DNA from 2 places in the Pectobacterium versatile genome. Region 2 is predicted to be linked to the other one. Evidence: predicted binding sites of a transcription regulator. Region 2 holds the regulator's gene; the other holds the start of a gene.
What was found. Region 2 encodes PurR, which represses purine synthesis genes. Its sites were predicted from a motif close to CANGCAAACGTTTGCNTG; they were not measured.

Region 1 (10,822 bases), 2.2 Mb from region 2:
ATACCTTTCCAGCCGCCAATCGAGGAACCATCAAACATTTTACCTTCTTCGAAGAAGTCGGCATTGACTTGATGAGCCGGAATGGTGACGTGCTGCTCTTTACCTTTAGTATCAGTGAAGCGTAAATCAACAAACTTCACTTCGTGCTCATTCAGCATCGTCAAAACATGTTCTGCGGACATACTTGGTTCTCCCGATTGGTCATTTATCGTCGTGGAACGAATATCGTTGTGGATTGATGTTGTTGCCGTGAGTAGACTAAAGCTAAAAGTGTGCCAACTTTTTAAATGTGTGCAATGTGTTGCTCCTTGGGGCTTTCTCACGTAAACCCACTGCACCATTATAGTTTAAAGCACCAAAATGGTGCTCCATATGTGAATTATTGCACTAATTTAGTGCATTCATGTTCGCTTGTAGCGCTTTTGCACCGTGAAAGGGATCACAAAGCAGGCAGCTCTAGGTTGTTTATCATAGATGCTTGTGATCTTGTTTAGTCCCTCGATTAATACGTGTACAATAGCGCGCTATTTCTAAATGCCTGAGGCAAAGCTGTGATCGAAAATTTGCGTAACATCGCCATTATTGCGCACGTTGACCATGGGAAAACCACCCTGGTTGACAAGCTGTTGCAACAATCCGGAACGTTCGGTGAACGTGTCGAAGCAACCGAGCGTGTAATGGACTCCAACGATTTGGAGAAAGAGCGTGGAATTACCATCCTCGCAAAAAATACCGCCATTAATTGGAAAGACTACCGTATTAACATCGTAGATACCCCGGGACACGCCGACTTCGGCGGCGAGGTTGAACGTGTAATGTCGATGGTTGACTCGGTACTGCTGGTTGTTGATGCGATGGATGGCCCGATGCCGCAAACGCGTTTCGTGACCAAAAAAGCATTTGCCAACGGTCTGAAGCCAATTGTGGTTATCAACAAAGTTGACCGTCCTGGTGCGCGTCCTGACTGGGTTGTCGATCAGGTATTCGACCTGTTCGTGAACCTGGATGCGACTGACGAGCAACTGGATTTCCCGATCATTTATGCTTCTGCGCTGAATGGTATCGCGGGTCTCGACCATACCGACATGGCGGAAGATATGACTCCGCTGTATCAGGCGATTGTCGATCACGTTTCTCCGCCTCAGGTTGAGATGGATGCGCCGTTCCAGATGCAGATCTCTCAGCTGGACTACAACAACTATGTTGGCGTTATCGGTATCGGCCGTATCAAGCGCGGTAAAGTTAAGCCTAACCAACAAGTCACTATTGTTGATAGCGAAGGCAAAACCCGTAACGGTAAAGTAGGTAAAGTTCTGACTCACCTGGGTCTGGAGCGTATCGACGCGACTGAAGCGGAAGCAGGCGATATCATCGCGATCACCGGTCTGGGCGAGCTGAACATTTCCGACACCATCTGCGATCCGCAGAATGTCGAAGCGCTGCCAGCACTGAGCGTCGATGAACCTACCGTTACCATGTTCTTCAACGTTAATACTTCACCATTCTGCGGTAAAGAAGGTAAGTATGTAACGTCGCGCCAGATTCTGGAGCGTCTGAACAAAGAGCTGGTGCACAACGTTGCTCTGCGCGTTGACGAAACCGAAGACGCTGATGCGTTCCGCGTTTCTGGCCGTGGTGAATTGCACCTGTCAGTTCTGATCGAAAACATGCGTCGTGAAGGCTTTGAACTGGCCGTATCACGTCCGAAAGTTATCAACCGCGTTATCGACGGTCGTAACCAAGAGCCGTTTGAAAACGTGACGCTGGACATCGAAGAACAGCACCAAGGTTCAGTCATGCAAGCCATGGGTGAGCGTAAAGGTGATGTGAAAGACATGATCCCAGATGGCAAGGGTCGTATCCGTCTGGATTACCTGATCCCAGCTCGCGGTCTGATCGGTTTCCGTACCGAATTCATGACCATGACGTCTGGTACCGGTCTGCTGTACTCCACGTTCAGCCACTACGATGACGTGCGTCCCGGTGAAATCGGTCAGCGTCAGAACGGCGTGCTGGTTTCCAACGGTCAAGGTAAAGCGGTCGCGTTTGCACTGTTCAGCCTGCAAGATCGCGGTAAGCTGTTCCTCGGACACGGTGCAGAAGTGTATGAAGGCCAGATCATCGGTATTCACTCACGTTCTAACGATCTGACAGTAAACTGTCTGACCGGTAAGAAACTGACCAACATGCGTGCATCGGGTACCGATGAAGCAACCACACTGGTTCCGGCTATCAAAATGTCTCTGGAACAAGCGCTGGAATTCATTGATGACGACGAACTGGTTGAAGTTACGCCACAGTCTGTCCGTATTCGTAAGCGTCACCTGACCGAAAACGATCGTAAACGCGCTAGCCGCGGCAGCAAAGACGTCTAATTTCAGACGGATTTGTCTTGTTACGCAACAGGGCACCTTCGGGTGCCCTGAATTTTATGCGCTTTCTTCCACTTTAACCTTTCCTTTATATTTCCTCCCTGTTCAGTTTCTCCATTTCCCGCTACAGTGAAAATCCTACGATTACTTCAGGAGGTCACTGCCATGCTGTATATCTTTGATTTAGGCAATGTCGTCATAGATATTGATTTCAATAGAGTATTGGGTGTCTGGAGTAATCTGAGCAGCGCGCCGCTCGCGACGTTGCAAGAGCGTTTTGTCATGGGCGAGGCGTTTGAACAGCATGAGCGGGGTGAGATCAGCGACGAGGAATTTGCCACCAGACTGTGCCAGGAAATGGGCATCGCCCTGAGCTTCGAACAATTCACCGCTGGCTGGCAGGCTATTTTTGTCGCGTTGCGTCCTGAGGTTATCGACATCATGCAGCGCCTGCGTCAGGAAGGGCACCGCGTGGTGATTCTGTCGAATACTAATCGTCTCCACTGTTCACACTGGCCTGCGCTATTCCCAGAAGTGGCGACGGCGGCCGACAAGCTCTACCTGTCGCAAGATATTGGATTACGTAAGCCGGAATTGGCGATTTATCAATATGTCCTGACAGAGGAAGGCGTTCCGCCTGCGCAAGCCGTCTTTTTTGACGATAATGCCGCGAACGTCGATGCGGCACAAAGCCTGGGCATTCACAGCATTCTGGTGACCGATCGTCAGGTGGTGCCGGATTTTTTCGCCATGCAGGCGACGACGGCTAAAGCATGATTTATATCGCAGGGGCGGACACAGCCCCTATTGGGAATGATAACATCAGGAGTAGTTGGGTTTTATGATTGCGCTAATTCAACGAGTATCCAGCGCCAGCGTTACGGTAGAAGGCAGTGTGGTTGGGGAAATCGATAAAGGTTTACTGATCTTGCTGGGCGTTGAGCAGGGCGATGACGAACAAAAAGCCACGCGACTTTGCGAACGTGTATTGGGTTACCGCATATTCGGCGACGATGACGGGAAAATGAATCTCAATGTTCGTCAGGCTGGCGGCAATGTGCTGGTGGTTTCGCAGTTTACGCTAGTTGCCGATACGCAGCGTGGCATGCGGCCTGGTTTTTCTCGCGGTGCGCATCCCTCAGAGGCCGATCGCCTCTATCAATATTTTGTCGGACAGTGTCGTGAGCAAGGCGTTCACACGGAAACGGGGCAGTTTGCGGCAGATATGAAAGTGGCATTGGTGAATGACGGCCCGGTGACGTTCTGGCTACAGACATAGCATTGTCGCGTCATCGGTCTGTAATGTCATGGTGTTGTAACGTGCTATTACCATTGCCGTTCTGCGTATAAATTTGCTTCAACAGTCTGATTTCATGAACCCTGATGCAATGAGGCATCTCGGTATAGAGGAAGGGTTATGTATCATTTGAGAGTACCTGAAAGCGCGGAAGAACTGGATGCGTACTATCAATTTCGCTGGGAAATGCTGCGTAAACCTCTGCATCAGCCTCTGGGCTCCGAGCGTGATGCCTATGATGCTCTGGCACATCACCAAACTGTGGTGGATGAACAGGGAAGGCTGGTTGCGATTGGGCGTCTTTCTATCAATGCGGATAATGAAGCGGCAATCCGTTTTTTAGCTGTTCACCCCGACGTCCGAGGGAAAGGGTTAGGTACGCTGCTTGCGATTACTCTGGAGTCAGTCGCGCGTCAGGAAAGCGTCAAGCGCGTGGTCTGTAGCGCCCGAGAAGACGCAATGGATTTCTTCTCCAAGCTGGGCTTTGTTAATCAGGGAGAGATCACCGCGCCACAAACCACACCCGTGCGGCACTTCTTGATGATTAAACCGGTGGCGACACTGGATGACATTTTGCATCGCCCTGACTGGTGCGGACAGTTGCAGCAGGCGTGGTATGAGCACATTCCCCTGAGTGAAAAAATGGGTGTGCGGATAAGCCAGTACACCGGAAAGCAATTTATTACCACTATGCCTGAAACAGGCAACCAGAATCCACATCACACGCTTTTTGCCGGCAGCATGTTTTCTCTCGCTACGCTCACCGGGTGGGGATTAATCTGGCTGTTGCTGCGTGAACGACACCTCGGTGGAACGATCATTCTGGCGGATGCGCACATTCGTTACAGTGCGCCAGTAAGTGGCCGACCGAACGCTATTGCTGATTTAGGGTCGCTGAGTGGCGATCTGGATCGTCTCGCGCGTGGGCGTAAGGCACGCGTGCAGCTTAATGTTGAACTCTTCGGTGATGACAATAAAGGGGCGTTGTTCGAAGGGGTTTATATCGTGCTGCCTGCTCAACCGGATGCACCGCTGGAAGAGGGCGGGTCAGTAGTGGATTAGCCCGAAGCTAGTCAAGCATGATAACGTTCTTCCCATCAATACATCACGTTACAAGTTAGTCAGCAGCACTTCGCCATAATAATACCCGTGATTCTCACTGGGTGATGTTGCTGACAAAGTCCATCGAGCGGGAGTAACGGATAGATCGTAAAGACGCTGCGAGTACGTCCATGTAAGCTCGGATTGCGCCATCCATGGCGCAAACGCTTTACTCTTCTATTCCGTTACTCCCGTTTCCATCCGGTAAATTGGTTTGTCAGCGGTCTGGCCCTGTGTTTTGAAAACGTAATAATTACGGCGTTTCTGTCACGGTTCCCTGATGCATTTGCTGTCTGATTGGGTGGTCGTTGCTATCCACACCTTGCAGCGTACCGCTTAGCGTCGGCTTAAGCGGTGTATCAGCGGCAAGTCGCCCATTTAACTGCAATTGCAGATTCGTGTTGCCTGTTGGTGCGGTTGCCGGTTCTGGCCATCCCCAACGCGTCAGAACATCCAGCGGTACGGCGCGTCCTGTCAGCGACAGGGAGAAATTGCGTGCCGGTTGCTGGTGGATCGTTGCCTTGGCATCCAGCATGCCATTTTGCGTAAATGCGCTAAGTTCGTTAATGGCGATCTGATTATCGTCGGCTACCAGTGCCATTGAAGGACGGCGCACATCGACTTTATTAAACGTCGCGTCGCTGGCATTAAGATTCAACGATCCTGTCCACATTCCCCACTGGTGGTTGCGAGCCAGCAGCAAATCGCTGCCGTAGCCATCCAATGCGGTTAGCTGAAAAGGGAAATCCGGGTTGATATCGATCAGCAGATTGCGGTTCGCCGTGAATTTTCGCACATTCACTTCTGCCAGCCATGATGGCAGGGGCGCTTGCCAGCGTTGACGCCAATCGCCAGGGAGCGTGTACTCCATCCCTGCGACAACAAATTCATTCAGCTGTAAACGGTGGTTACTACGCTGCCAACTGCCGTTGGTTCGCAGCAAGCCGCCTTCCCAGCGCGTAGAAAACTGCTTGATGTTAACGCCCGCCGGTGACAAATCCAGATTTACGATAGGGTCGATAAGGTGCATGTTGCCGTTCACAATGTCAGTCGCATTGAATGACAGCGTTCCCCCTTCGCTCTGCCAGTCATTCTGCTTAAACGTGACATTTTGTAGGGCAACATCAAGGTCAATAAACGCCCAACCCGGCCCTTCGATACGGGCATCAATCAGATCAAAGCGGTCAACCGTAACAGAAGGTAGTTCGGTAACGGGTTGCCAGAAGGCCTCCGGGGTTCTCTGCGTTTGCAAACGGACATTGCTGAGTCGCAGGCTACCGATCTGCCAGCTGCCATCTTCTGCGCGGCTGGCGCTGCCTGTTAGTTGCCCTTGAGCGACATCCGCGCCGAAATTGCTCAGAATCAGCTGGTTGTGGTTGATTTCGCCCTGAACCAAGACCTGACTGGCGGGAATATCGTTGAGTTCGAGTGAGCGGGCGCTGAGCTGGAACTGTCCCTGCTTACCCAGAAGATAGCCAGCCTCTGGCTGCCACGGCATTATTCCGCCGTTAATCTGTTGACCATTCAGACGCCAATCGCCGTCCTTTGCCTGCAGCGCCATGGTACGCAGCTGTAGCACATCGGCTTCGATAGGGAGTGTGGCGGCCTGTGAGGAAAGGTTTAGCGTGCCGCCTTCCAGCTCCAGGCTAGCGAAATGGCGCGGCTCGGTAATCTGGCGGGCGCTAAACCCGGCTGAAATCTGCTTTGCAGTGAGTGTCGGCGGCTGATTTTTCTGGCCAAAACTGACATCGGTGAGTTGGATATGATCGGCTGTTGACCAGTCATGATTAATTTTGCCCAGTGACAACTGGTAGTCGGTATTCTGGTTTACCCAATTACTTACCCAGCCTGCAGCCCAACTGGTTTGCAATAATACGTATACGACTACTAGCGCTAAAAAGGCCAGCAGCAGTAGGGTCAGCAATAATTTCCCGATAAATTTCATCGTGTCAGTCCATGCCAATCGTCAGGGAGAACTGTTCTTATGCCGTAATTTCCCTGAAGGCTCAATAGGTAATGCTGTTACAGACAGTAAAAAGCGAGCAGTGTTGCATCACCGCTCGCTTTTACATGAACTGAACTGAAATTATTGCGGGCTGGCGCTATTTTTCTTCGTGTGGGAAGACGATATTCAGCACGATTGCTGTAATCCCGCCAGCGGCGATACCGGAAGACAGTAATGTTTTAATCCAATCCGGTGCGAATTGCAGAATCAGCGGCTGCTGCGATACGCCAAGACCAACAGCCAGCGACAGCGCAATAATCATGATCGCACGACGATTCAGAGGCTCACGAGAGACAATGCGCACACCAGAAGCGGCGATCGTACCAAACATCACGATAGTGGCACCGCCCAGAACGGGCTCTGGAATATGCTGCACAAATCCGCTAACGGCAGGGAACAGCCCCAGCGCGATCAGCATCAGTGAAACCACGAAGCCCACATAGCGGCTGGCAACACCGGTAAGCTGGATGACGCCGTTATTCTGGCCGAAGCAAGAGTTAGGGAAGGTATTGAATACGGCAGAAAGGCAAGAGTTCAAGCCGTTTGCCAGCACGCCGCCTTTTAAGCGTTTCATGTACAGCGGGCCTCTGACCGGCTGCTCTGAAACGTCGGAGGTCGCGGTGATGTCACCGATGGTTTCTAACGATGTCACCATGAAGACCAGCATCAGCGGAATCAACAGGTTCCAGTCAAAGCCTAGACCGTAATGCAGAGGCGTAGGCACCATAATAATCGTGTCATTTTGAGCAGGGGCGCTTTCCGGCAGCATTCCCATCAACCAAGCACCCAGGTAACCCACCGCCATGGCAATCACCAGTGAGGCGACGCGCAGGTAAGGGTTACGTTGGCGGTTAAGCAGAATAATAACCAGCAGTACCGCCCCCGCTAATAGTAAGTTCTTGGGCGCGCCGAAGGTGTTATTACCCATTGCGGCATAGCCGCCGCCGATGGAGGTCAGGCCGACCTGAATCAGCGACAGACCAATGATCATCACCACAATGCCGGAAACCAGCGGGGTAATAATGCGGCGGGTTAAATGCAGGAAGCGTGAAAGAATGATTTCGGTGAAGGAAGCGACCATCAGCGTACCGAACAGGGCTGCCATCATCGTAGGAACATCAGCGCCGCCGTTTTTCAGCGCGAGTCCACCCATAATCAGCGGCGTCACGAAGTTAAAGCTGGTGCCCTGAATCGACAACAGACCAGAACCGACAGGGCCCCAGGTTTTAATTTGGAGAATAGAAGCCAAACCGGAAGCGAAAAGCGACATGCTGATGATGCGCTGCGTATCCTCAGCGGGTAGACCTAATGCCTGACAGATCAGTAGCGCGGGGGTAATCACCGCAACAAACATGGCAAGCAAGTGCTGGCTGGCAGCGAACAGCGTTTGCGGCAGCGGCGGTCTGTCTTCAAGATGATAGATGAGTTCACTGCGCTGAGGTGCGGCAGCGGCTTCTGTTTGGGACGTTTCCGTGGTGGTAGTCATGATGTAAGTTGGCGTTCCTGAAACGACAAAGAGCGCATTTTAATGATCTCTTTGCTGAAAGCAAACGTTTGCTAACTCATCTTTTTGATATGAATTTTGTCTGGCAAGCAAGACCTTATTATTTAAGGTGATACTTTTAAGAAAAATACAGAATGCGCTGCTGTGGTTAGGCGTTAGTGTAGCGTGCGCGCTCTGGTAGCCAGCGCTCGATTAGCGCAATGGCATGCTCGGGATAGTGCTCATGAAGATGGCGCGCAACGCGCTGTACCTGTGGAATGAGCTCCTGATCGCGCAGGAGGTCAGCGACTTTAAACTCGGCATTGCCTGTCTGGCGCGTGCCTAATAATTCACCCGGCCCGCGAATTTCCAGATCGCGCTGAGCGATGACAAAGCCATCGTTGCTGTCGCGTAGAACCTGAAGCCGCTTTTGTGCGGTCTTGCTCATCGGCGTTTTATAGAGCAGCACGCAGTGAGACGCCACTGCGCCGCGTCCCACGCGCCCGCGCAACTGATGCAGCTGCGCCAGACCCAGACGCTCCGGGTTCTCAATAATCATCAGGCTGGCATTGGGTACATCCACACCCACCTCGATGACGGTGGTCGCCACCAGCAGTTGCAGTTCGCCCTGTTTGAAGGCCTGCATTACTGCCTGCTTTTCCTGCGCTTTCATGCGACCGTGGACCAATCCGACCTTGAGATTCGGCAGGGCTGCCTTCAGTTCTTCGCTGGTGGCTTCTGCGGCCTGTGCTTCCAGGAGGTCGGATTCTTCGATCAGCGTACACACCCAATAGGCCTGTCGCCCTTCCTGCTGGCAAGCATTACTCACGCGTTCGATAATGTCGCTGCGGCGTGAATCCGGTATGGCAACCGTGGTGACGGGCGTTCTGCCCGGCGGCAGTTCATCAATGACGGATGTATCCAGATCGGCATAGGCCGTCATCGCCAGCGTACGGGGAATCGGTGTTGCGGTCATAATCAATTGATGGGCATGAAATCCCTGTTCTTCGCCTTTTTCCCACAGCGCAAGGCGTTGATGCACGCCAAAGCGGTGCTGTTCGTCAATGATGACCAATGCCAGCCCGTTGAATTTCACCTGCTGCTGAAAAATAGCGTGCGTCCCGACAACCATGGAAACCTGACCGTTGGCGATGGCATCCTGCTGCGCCTGACGCGCTTTCCCTTTTTGTTTGCCAGCCAGCCAGCCCACTTCAAGCCCTAGCGGTTCAAACCACTGACGGAAATTATGGGCGTGCTGTTCGGCCAATAGCTCTGTTGGTGCCATCAACGCAACCTGTTTGCCGTTGGCAATGGCGCGTAATGCTGCCAGTGCGGCGACCAGCGTTTTCCCTGAACCGACATCGCCCTGCACCAGACGCATCATCGGGAAGTCTTTCGCCATATCCGTTTCAATTTCGGCTACGACACGTTCTTGCGCCTGTGTGGGTTTGAACGGCAGGGCAGCGAGCAGCCGTTGCTTCAAACCGTCTTGCGCCTGTAGCGGCGAAGCTTTATGCCGCTGCTCCCCCGCTCGTACCGCGAGCATGCTCAAATTATGCGCCAGCAGTTCTTCCATAATCAGCCGCTGCTGTGCTGGGTGTTTCCCGTGCTCAAGCTCGCTGAGCTGCATATTCGGCGGAGGACGATGTAACGTGCGTAGTGCGTCCGGCAGGCTAATGAGCGATCGGCTTAGAGATTCAGGCAGCAGCTCATCGATGGGGTTTGCATCGAGCAACGCCAGCGCCTGATCGGTAAGTTTGCGGAGCGTCGCCTGACGAACGCCCTCTGTGGAGGGGTAAACCGGCGTGAGTGATTCCTGTAGCTCGACCTGCGTACTATCCCCCTGAACACGATATTCAGGATGGATGATTTCCGCGCCGATTTTGCCACGCTTGATTTCGCCATAAGCGGTAACGCGCTGTCCCGGTGCGAGGCTGTTTTTCATCGCAGCGCTGAAATTGAAGAAGCGCATGGTCAGCATGCCGCTGCCGTCGCTGATTTGGCAGGTCAACATGCGACGGCTGCCAAAGGTGATGTCATTGCGTAGGATTTCACCTTCCACGGTGGCATACATACCGGGGAGGAGGTCGCCAATAGGATAAAGATGCGTGCGGTCTTCGTAGCGCAGAGGTAAGTGCAGCAGGAGGTCCTGCACGGTTTCCAGCCCAAGTCGTGCGAGCTTCGCTGCCTGACTTGCACCCACGCCGGCAAGTGTACTCAGCGGTTGGGTGTTCAGCAGGCGGCCTTTCATCAGCACTCCGACGATTGCATCGCGGCCCACCACGGGGTATCCGCTACAATCTGACCCTGATGGTCAATATAAGGGCGAGGCAGTCCTTTACGTTTTGCGACGCGTGCCAGTACTGGATAGCCCCCTTCAAAAAGCAGGCGCTGCTGCTCTTCTTCATCAAGCGGGCTGTCTTCACGCTGGTACATACCGGCGATTTGGCGCTGGCGCTGGGCTTCATACAGGATTAACGCCGAGGCTACAGACACATTCAGCGACTGCACCATGCCAGTCATCGGAATGATGATATCTCGATCGGCCAGTTTGAGCGCTTCGG
Region 2 (10,822 bases):
GACAAATACCACGACATGGATTAGGGACAACAAAGAGTTCAAGTTGCTCTGGCACAACACCTCCTGCGACAACTCTATTTATTGAAGCCCTGTTCTTTACCGCTGGCAAGCCCAAACGGACAGTCACAATGAAAATAATTAGGTAACCATTGTAATAACTGACGATTTTTTTTACACATCAGGCAGTCTAAAAGTGACCCAACGCGCTATTTACCCCTCCTGATAGTACGTTTTAACACAAACCTCACCGTAGTGTCGCATTTTTAGCATCATCCCAACAGCTTGGACTCGGTAGAGCCACAACGCTATACTTTCCTCTTTGTTGCACTTTTTAACGAGGACACTATGCGCTTACTTCACACCATGCTGCGTGTTGGCGATTTACAACGTTCTATCGATTTCTATACCCAAATCCTAGGTATGCGCGTGCTGCGCACCAGCGAGAATACCGAATACAAATACACGTTGGCTTTCGTCGGTTATACCGAAGAGAGCGAAGGTGCGGTTATCGAACTGACCTACAACTGGGGCGTCGACAGCTATGATCTGGGCAACGCCTATGGTCATATCGCATTGGGCGTTGACGATGTTGCCGCAACCTGTGAGCGAATCCGCAAAGCGGGTGGCAATGTAACGCGCGAAGCGGGCCCGGTTAAAGGCGGCACAACCGTGATCGCGTTCATCGAAGATCCAGACGGTTATAAAATCGAATTGATCGAGAACGCCCACGCCGGCAACGGCATCGGTCACTAATTCTCCCGCATTCTACAGGTGCTGCATCGGCACCTGTTCTTCCCCTTCTTCTGCTACCTCCGCTGTTTGAAACCACAACGGCATGCTGCATCTCCAGTCAAAATTTGCAATAATGCGCGCTGCGTTTTGCTAACAATTAAGAGAAAAATGGCTGATAAAAGTGATCTGAACGCCCTGAGCGGCCGTTTTCGTGGGTTTTACCCGGTAGTGATTGATGTTGAAACCGCCGGATTTAATGCGAAAACCGATGCCTTGCTGGAAGTTGCGGCGGTAACATTAAAAATGGATCAAGACGGTTGGTTACAGCCAGATGAAACGCTACATTTTCATGTCGAACCATTTGAGGGTGCGATTCTGGAACCCGCCGCACTGGCGTTTAACGGCATTGACCCTACCAATCCGCTGCGTGGCGCAGTGAGCGAATATGACGCGCTGCATGAAATTTTCAAAGTCGTGCGTAAAGGGATCAAAGATCAGGGCTGCAACCGCGCGATTATCGTGGCGCATAATGCCACATTCGATCATAGCTTTATGGCCGCAGCAGCGGAGCGCTGTAGCCTGAAACGTAATCCGTTCCATCCTTTCGCCACTTTCGATACCGCAGCACTTAGCGGGCTGGTGTTAGGCCAAACGGTTCTTGCTAAAGCCTGTATTACCGCAGGAATAGCGTTTGACTCCAGTCAGGCGCACTCCGCGCTGTATGACACCAACCAGACCGCATTGCTGTTCTGTGAGTTGGTGAACCGCTGGAAACGTCTGGGCGGATGGCCGATTGCACTGGAAGAAAATTCGCTGGAAGACGCCTCAGCCGAAGACTGAAAAGATTGAGATCAAAAAAACGGGTGCCATAAAAGCACCCGTTTGAAGGATTCACGCACGCATCGTAACAACATTTGACATCGTCATTACGCCAGACAAAAGCATTACTCTTGATCGGCCTGCTGCGCTTTGTATTTGTCTGCCGTTTCTTTGATCAGCGGTTGCAGTTCACCACGCTGAAACATTTCCATCACGATATCACAACCGCCAATCAGCTCACCGTCAACCCACAGCTGCGGGAATGTCGGCCAGTTCGCGTATTTCGGCAGTTCAGCACGAATGTCTGGGTTCTGCAAAATATCAACATACGCAAAACGTTCGCCACAGGCAGACAACGCCTGAACAGTCTGTGCGGAAAAGCCGCAGCTTGGCAATTTCGGGGAGCCTTTCATGTACAGCAGAATCGGGTTTTCAGCAATTTGGCGCTGAATTTTTTCAATTGTCGGTGTCGTCATCTTCTTGCTTCCTTAATTCTATAGGATGGCTAACGTCCAAAACGCTAGCCATGAGCCGCCGTCAGAGGTGCTACGACAGCGACATTGACTCAGTGATATTGTACCGATGCCACTAGCCACAAAAAAACGCCATTTTTTGTAGGGTTATTTTTCCCGAAGGTATTCATCATTGATGAAATCAACGCCAGAAAACGCTGATAAATCAATCGAAAAAATAACTATTAACGTTTTTTCACTATTCTGTATGAATAAAGCGACCGTGCCCACTTTTTTATGACGCCGTTTTCAGGAATACTGTGAGGATTGAGCGAGTTAAGGATTATGTTCGGTCACTGTTATTATGCGCTTATTTATTACTCTTTTTATATTATTTTTCAGCAACCTATCCCTGAACGTGGTTCAGGCTGCGCCGCATACCCCGCATTCTGCGCCGAAGAAAAGCGCCGTGGCAGAAACGAATAAGAAAAGCCGCCAAACAAAGGGTAATGCTAAATCCCCGACGCCGATCAAAAGCAAAAAACCAGAACCTACCGCAGTCAGCAATAAAACCAAATCCCGTACCGCGAGCAAAGTGACAGAAAAAAAACCGTCACGAACGCAAAGCAGCACGCCCGCGCTAGTGAAAAAAAATCTTAAAAAGCTGAAGCCTGAAGAAGAGAAACAAACAACCGCCCAAGCCAGAGTCAAAACAGGACTGAAGAAGACCGCACTCAAGGGGAAAGCGGATAAGAATCCAGCACCGACAGAAAAAGGAATGGCGCTAAGCGCCGCGCATAAAAAACGCTATCAACATGCCAAAACAACCGCAATGAATAAGTTGATGAGTCAGATAGGTAAGCCTTATCACTGGGGCGGTTCCTCTCCCTTTACCGGATTCGACTGTAGCGGACTGGTTTATTACGCCTACAAAGATGTCGTTAAGATCCAAATTCCACGCACCGCAAACGAAATGTATCACCTGCGTGATGCCGCTCCGATTAAAAAGAGTGAGCTGGAAAGTGGCGATCTGGTCTTCTTCCGCATCAATAATCGTGGCGCAGCCGATCACGTCGGGGTTTATCTGGGTGAAGGGAAATTTATTCAGTCGCCGCGGACAGGGTCAGATATTCGTATCAGCAAGTTGAGTGAAGATTATTGGCAGGAGCACTACGTTGGCGCGCGTCGCGTGGTCACACCGCAGACGATTCGTTAAGAGTGATAATAGATTACATACGTCGAACAGAAACGATTCAGACACGTTTTATGTAACATCAACGTGTCTGAATACCTAACCCGCACAAAATCATCGTTCGGTTAGTTCAGCACCGCTGTAAAACTAAACACGATGATCACAGCCAACGAACCAATGGTTGTCAGCAAAGACATCTTCAGATCTGTATCCATAAAATACTCCTTAATTAGCGAACAAATTTTATCTGAAAGCTTCGTCTAAAAAGCCCCCCCCTTCACAGCCAAATCCGCGTTTAGGTAGTTAAAGCTACAAATAATAGGGTTATTACGATTCTTTCATAATTCTAGCGAAAAATCTCGGACGAATGCATCACTAATAGTATAAATTAGCCCTTTCACTTTCATGATAAATCGGACACAATCCGCTGTTTATGAAAGCGCTGCGTATCAGTCGAAAAACGTCAACCCAGATCCCTTCGGTATAACATTCGGCATTCTCCTTCTGAAATCCTGTTTTTTAGCTTAGAAGAAGAACATTAAACGTAGGCAAACGATTAACAATATACTTACGTCTGTAACAGGTAAGTTCAGGAGTCATTTTTAGATGGCAACGATTAAAGATGTGGCAAAACGTGCTGGCGTTTCCACCACAACCGTATCGCACGTGATCAATAAAACACGTTTCGTCGCCGAAGAGACTAAGGCAGCCGTCAGGGCAGCAATCAAAGAATTGCACTATTCACCCAGCGCCGTCGCCCGCAGCCTCAAAGTTAATCACACTAAATCTATCGGCTTGCTGGCTACTTCCAGCGAAGCCCCCTATTTCGCCGAGATCATTGAAGCCGTTGAAAACAGCTGCTATGCCAAAGGCTACACGCTGGTGCTATGTAATTCGCATAACGACATCGGCAAGCAACGCGCCTATCTTTCCATGCTGGCGCAAAAACGCGTCGACGGCCTGTTGGTGATGTGCGCCGAATACCCACCCGAGTTATTAGGCATGCTGGAAGATTATCGCAGCATTCCGATGGTCGTGATGGACTGGGGACAGATGCACAGCGATTTTACCGATACGATTATCGATAACGCCTTTGAAGGTGGTTATATGGCAGGTCGCTACCTGATTGAACGCGGCCATCGCGATATCGGCGCCATCCCCGGTACTCAAGAACGCAACACCGGCAGCGGACGCTACCTCGGTTTTTTGAAAGCGCTGAAGGAAGCCGACATCACCGTACGCGACGAATGGGTGGTTCGGGGCGATTTCGAACCGGAATCCGGCTACAAAGCCATGCATCAAATTCTCGCACAGAAACAGCGACCTACAGCCGTATTCTGCGGTGGCGATATTATGGCGATGGGGGCTATCTGTGCGGCTGATGAACTGGGTCTGCGCGTACCGCAGGACATTTCGGTGATCGGTTATGACAACGTGCGCCACGCACGCTTCTTTACGCCTGCGCTGACCACCATCCACCAGCCAAAGGAGCGTCTGGGCCAGTCCGCGTTCTCTATGCTTCTGGATCGCATTACCAGTAAACGAGAAGATGCGCACGTCATTGAAGTACACCCGACGCTGATTGAACGTCGCTCGGTGGCAGACGGCCCCTACCTCGACTATCGCCGCTAGCCGCCGCTATTCTGTACAGACGATTTTCTTATTCCTGCCTGCTTCCTCTCTCTGCTTCAGCCAATTCTCTTGTAGGCTGGCTGAAGCCGTTATAATTCTATACCCTAAATAATTCGAGTTGCATGAAGGCGGCAAGCGAGGGAATCCCGATGAGCTTACTCAAGTAAGTGATTCGGGTGAGTGAACGTAGCCAACGTACATGCGGCTTGAAGTATGACGGGTATAATACCGTGTTTCATTTTCTCTGGTGACAGCCGATACCTCGGCTGTGATAAGTGTTGTCCAGGTGTGTTTTACGATACTTTTACATGTGAAAAGTTAAGGAGACATGATGGGTTTGCCTTATACAGAAGAATGGGATGATGAGACCGCACCCTGGTTCCACATCGTACAGGACATGTTAGCCACCGCGGATATCACCATCAACGGCACTCGCCCTTTTGACATCCGCGTGATCAACCCCAACTTCTTTAAGCGTATCCTGCGTGAGGGATCCCTAGGGCTGGGAGAAAGCTACATGGACGAATGGTGGGACTGTGAACGGCTGGATATGTTTTCCCATCGCGTTCTGCGCGCAGGGCTGGATACTCAACTGCCCCGCCGCCTGCACGACCTGACGCGTGTCGCCCTCTCCCGCATCACGAATTTGCAATCCCGCCGACGCGCTCAGGTTGTCGGTAAAGCGCATTACGATTTAGGTAATGATCTCTTTACCCTGATGCTAGATCCTTACATGCAATACTCCTGCGCTTATTGGAAACAGGCACAGACGCTGGAACAGGCGCAGGAAGATAAACTCACCATGATCTGCGAAAAGCTCCAGCTCAAATCAGGAATGACGCTGCTGGATATCGGCTGTGGTTGGGGCGGACTTGCCGAGTTCGCGGCACGCCACTACGGCGTTTCAGTTTACGGCGTCACTATTTCCAGAGAGCAGCAAATGCTGGCACAGCAGCGCTGTCAGGATCTGAACGTCACCATTGAATTACAGGATTACCGCGATCTCGATCGGCAATTTGATCGCGTGGTGTCAGTTGGCATGTTTGAACATGTCGGGCCGCGCAACTATGACAATTATTTCCGCGTCGTACGGCGTAATCTAAAACCCGATGGACTGTTTCTGCTACATACCATCGGGGCTAATAAGACCAACCCGCATATCGATCCCTGGATTCATAAATACATCTTCCCCAATGGCTGCATTCCTTCCATACAGCATATTGCGCAGGCGAGTGAGCCTTACCTGGTGATGGAAGACTGGCATAATTTCGGGTCTGATTACGATCGTACATTAATGGCCTGGCACGCTCGCTTTCAGCAGAACTCGCCACCGCTTTCCACACGCTATACGGCCCGCTTCCGCCGGATGTTCAGCTACTATCTTAACTTTTGTGCAGGGGCCTTCAGAGCAAGAAAACTTCAGCTCTGGCAGGTCGTGTTCAGCACGGATGGGATCGACGGTGGATTGCGCGTTGCGCGCTGACAGAAAAGAGAAAGCCGGACGGTAGAAACGCCGTCCGATTTACTAGAATCTGCAACGTAGGAATTACTCTTCCTTGCCGAGTTCGCTCGCCTGCTTGCTGGCTAACACTCGCTCGACGGTATCCACCACGGCCTGTGTCTGCGGATCGATTTCGATATTGATGCGATTCCCCAGACGTTTCTGGCCCAGCGTGGTGCGGTTCAGCGTTTCTGGAATTAAATGCACGCAGAAGCGCCCGCGAGTGACTTCCCCCACCGTTAGGCTGATGCCATCAATCCCAACAAAGCCTTTATGCAGCACGTATTTCATCAGCGCTTCGTCTGCCAGACGGAACCAAATCTGATGGTTATTTTCTGAAACCTGAATCTTGACCACTTCCGCCGTACACATGATGTGCCCCGACATAACATGTCCACCGATCTCATCACCGAATTTCGCGGCTCGCTCAATATTGACGACATCGCCTTCATGAATATCGCCCAGATTCGTTAATCGCAGCGTTTCCTTCATGAGATCAAAACTGACACGATCGCCGTCAATGGCGGTTACCGTCAGGCAGCAGCCATTGTGCGCCACCGATGCACCGGGCACGAGCCCAGGAAGCAGCTCGGGTGGGAGTTGGACAATGTGCGTGCGAAAGTTGGATTTTTCTTCAATCGACACCACCGGCGCGGTGCCCTGAACAATACCGGTAAACATGCGGTTTGCCTCTTAAAAACAAAGAAATGACTCTGTGCAGTGTGCCCGATATTTCGCGGAAAACCAAACCGGAATGCCGTATACCGCATAGCTATCGAAACCGTAGCGTAACAAAAAGAATATATTCTCTTCCATGCTGGTTTACTTTCGTTAAGTCGTTACAATAATGCTCGCTTTACCCCGATCTGTTTTTCATATCTGAGTCATTTATCCTGCTATTACGTTAGTCATTCAAGGAAGGTATCCGTGCAACAGTATCTGACAGAAGCGCGTAAATTATCGGCGCTTGCTGTTCCTGTCATTATTGCGCAAGTGTCCCAAACGTCGATGGGTGTGGTTGACACCATCATGGCCGGTGCTTATAGCGCCACCGATATGGCCGCTGTCGCGGTGGGAACCTCAATCTGGCTCCCCGCTATTCTTTTTGGTCATGGCCTGCTACTGGCGTTAACGCCCGTTGTCGCACAGCTCAACGGTTCCGGCCGTCGCGATCGTATTTCTCATCAGGTGCGACAGTCCTTTTTCCTCGCTGCCATCATTTCGGTGCTGACGATGCTGGTGCTGTATCAGGGGGAATACGCGATTAACCTGATGAGCGACGGTTCGCCTGAACTGGCTGCGAAAGCCATCGGCTATCTGCACGCGTTGCTGTGGGGCGTGCCCGGCTATCTGTTCTATCAGGTTTTGCGCTGCCAGTGTGAAGGGCTGTCCAAAACCTACCCCGGCATGATGATTGGATTCATCGGGCTGTTAATCAACATCCCGATTAACTACATATTCATCCACGGTAAATTTGGTATGCCCGAACTGGGCGGCGTAGGTTGCGGCGTCGCCACCGCGTCGGTTTACTGGATCATGATGCTGCTGATGATGCGCTATACCCGACGTGCCTCCTGGCTACGCGATATCCGCTTGCACCGTCCCGCATTCCGGCCGGATTTTACCGTGCTGAAGCGCCTGTTTGGCCTCGGTTTACCCATCGCGCTAGCCCTGCTTTTTGAAGTCACGCTGTTTGCCGTGGTTGCCCTATTGGTGCTACCGCTGGGTGTTGTCGATGTCGCAGGTCACCAAATTGCCCTGAACTTCAGTTCGCTGATGTTCGTCCTTCCGCTCTCTGTGGGCGTCGCTACCACCATTCGCGTCGGACATCGATTAGGGGAAGGTTCGGTTGAGAACGCCCGCATTGCCGCGCACACTGGCATCATGGCCGGCATAGCGTTAGCCTGCTGCACGGCAATCTTCACCACGCTGCTGCGTGAACCCATTGCCCTGCTCTACAATCAGGATCCGCTGGTTGTAGCGATGGCTTCTCAGCTCATGCTGTTGGCTGCCGTTTATCAAATTTCTGATGCCGTTCAGGTCATCGGCACCGGCGTATTGCGTGGCTATAAAGATACCCGTTCAATTTTCTATATTACTTTTGTCGCGTATTGGGTATTGGGATTACCGAGCGGTTACCTGCTAGCGTTGACGGATACCATCGTGCCGCGCATGGGGCCTGCGGGCTTCTGGTGTGGTTTCATCATTGGCCTGACGGCGGCGGCGGTGATGATGGTGACGCGGATTCGTTTCCTTCAACGTCAACCCGCCGCACGAATTTTAGCGCGGGCCGCCCGCTAGATAACGTTTCATCCAGTTTTATACCCTAAATAATTCGAGTTGCGTGACAAAACGTTAGCGTTTTGAACAACGCAAAGCGTTGGCCCTTTAGGGCAAGGCCCATTTATGAGCCTTGTAACGCGGCAACCGAACGAATCCCCAGGAGCTTACTCAAGTAAGTGACTGGGGTGAGTAAGGGCAGCCAACGCACAAGCAGCTTGAAGAATTACGGGTAACGTCGAAAAAAACGACGAAATGGATACAACCCCAGCAATCAAACTGGCAAGAGCACAAAATTGCATTTTTCCTCTTGCCAGTTTTCCCCTTGCTCGCTACTATTCGCCTCGCTGTCAGACAGGCAGCACGGTATCTCAATGCGTTCATAGCTCAGTTGGTTAGAGCACCACCTTGACATGGTGGGGGTCGTTGGTTCGAGTCCAATTGAACGCACCATTCCTTGTTTTACCCTTCGAATTCATTCTTCTTTGTTGTCCTTTATACCCGATTAGTACTGCCATTATCAGGGTAGCTAGCATCCTATATCAGCCAATTAGCGCCGCGTCTGTATTAACAGGCCAGAGGCTATTTATTCCTCCAGCCTGCATTTTCAGAATCGTTGATTCGCCAATCACCTCATTGTTGAGTCTATACAACAGGGCACTGTTATTCCGTCTGCGACTCGATCACCACCACGCACTGCCCTGCGCGCACAGATGCGCCGGGCTGGCAGCGGATCTCCCGCACCGTGCCGCGCTGTGGCGACACAATCGGGATTTCCATTTTCATCGATTCGAGAATCATCAACGTTTCTCCCTCGGCTACCGTTTTACCGACTTCCGTCGTCACCTGCCAGAGATTGCCGGAAATCGGGCTTTCAACGCCGACCTGTCCCGGCAGGATCGGTGCTTCACTCGCCTCTTCAATCACCACATCCACGCTATCCGTTACCGATTGGCCCGCAATACGCCAGCGCTCACGCTCTGCCTCAAACGCAGCCCGCTGACGCACGCGGAATGCTTCAATTTCTTCCGCTTCCCGCGACAGGAAATCCTGATAGGCGTTTAACGCCAATTCGCTCTGTTCGATCCGTAGCGGGTAGCGCCCTAACGGGAAATCCCGTCGAATGGATAACAATTCGTCGGCCGATACCGGATAGAAGCGAATTTGGTCAAAGAAGCGCAGCAGCCACGGTTTGCCGTCAAATGCGCCAACACCGCGATAGCGATCCCACATTTGCAACGTGCGTCCGACAAACTGGTAGCCGCCCGGCCCTTCCATGCCGTAAACGCACAGGTACGCGCCGCCGATGCCCACTGAGTTTTCCGCCGTCCAGGTACGCGCCGGATTATATTTGGTGGTGACTAAACGGTGGCGCGGATCCAGCGGCGTTGCCACCGGTGCGCCGAGGTAAACGTCGCCCAACCCCATCACCAGATAGCTGGCGTCAAAGACGGTACGGTAAACTTCATCGAGATTATCCAGTTCGTTAATACGGCGGATAAACTCAAGGTTGCTCGGGCACCAGGGCGCATCGCTGCGTACCGTGGTCATGTACTTTTGAATCGCTAGTTGGCAAGCGGGATCGTCCCAGGACAGCGGCAGATAAACCACTCGTGAGGGCACCGTCAGATTCTGCTGGGTGCAAACATCCTGCCATAGCCTGGAGAGCACATCCAACAAATGCTGTAACGAAAGCACTTCAGGGCGATAGTGCACCTGCAACGAACGAATGCCCGGCGTCACATCAATAATGCCATCGAGCGTCTGTTGCTCCAGCTCCAGCGCCAGCATCAGCGCATGGACGCGGAAACGTAGCGCGACATCCAGCTCCGCCGCGCCCACCTCCAGCAGCAAATGGGTATCACCGGACAGCCGCGCAACCAGCCTTTTATCCGCCTCACCGCTATCCAACACCACCGGAGAAATCAGAGCGGCAGGCGACCAGTCGACAGCGATCGGGGCAAGCTGCTCCACCTCCGCATGACGAGCCTGCGCCAGTGCGCGCGCCGTCCGGAGATCGACAGGAATAAAGCGAACACGGTCGCCCGCAGTAAGCTGCCCCAGCACCCACAGGTCAGCTTCGATTATCGTCACCGGACAGACGAATCCACCGAGACTCGGGCCATCTGGCCCCAGAATAACTGGCATATCACCGGTGAAATCCACCGCACCGATGGCATACGGGTTGTCGTGAATATTCGAAGGGTGCAGTCC

Region 1: EIP93_RS00200 (nucleobase:cation symporter-2 family protein) is a predicted target of PurR. The motif match lies at 8,319-8,336, and genes of this name have one in related genera.

The regions. Positions count from the first base shown of each region.
Region 1 is NZ_CP034276.1:36,655-47,476, forward strand. It holds gene glnA (glutamate--ammonia ligase) at 1-182, opposite strand, end outside; gene typA (ribosome-dependent GTPase TypA) at 552-2,375, shown strand; gene yihX (glucose-1-phosphatase) at 2,538-3,149, shown strand; gene dtd (D-aminoacyl-tRNA deacylase) at 3,214-3,651, shown strand; gene fabY (fatty acid biosynthesis protein FabY) at 3,790-4,731, shown strand; gene EIP93_RS00195 (AsmA family protein) at 5,024-6,715, opposite strand; gene EIP93_RS00200 (nucleobase:cation symporter-2 family protein) at 6,873-8,261, opposite strand; gene recG (ATP-dependent DNA helicase RecG) at 8,428-10,509, opposite strand; gene trmH (tRNA (guanosine(18)-2'-O)-methyltransferase TrmH) at 10,509-10,822, opposite strand, start outside.
Region 2 is NZ_CP034276.1:2,877,791-2,888,612, forward strand. It holds gene EIP93_RS12965 (DUF1289 domain-containing protein) at 1-55, opposite strand, end outside; gene gloA (lactoylglutathione lyase) at 346-753, shown strand; gene rnt (ribonuclease T) at 901-1,572, shown strand; gene EIP93_RS12980 (Grx4 family monothiol glutaredoxin) at 1,677-2,027, opposite strand; gene EIP93_RS12985 (C40 family peptidase) at 2,368-3,219, shown strand; gene cydH (cytochrome bd-I oxidase subunit CydH) at 3,321-3,410, opposite strand; gene purR (HTH-type transcriptional repressor PurR) at 3,802-4,827, shown strand; gene cfa (cyclopropane fatty acyl phospholipid synthase) at 5,159-6,310, shown strand; gene EIP93_RS13005 (riboflavin synthase) at 6,374-7,009, opposite strand; gene EIP93_RS13010 (MATE family efflux transporter) at 7,256-8,629, shown strand; tRNA gene EIP93_RS13015 (tRNA-Val) at 8,985-9,061, shown strand; gene uca (urea carboxylase) at 9,272-10,822, opposite strand, start outside.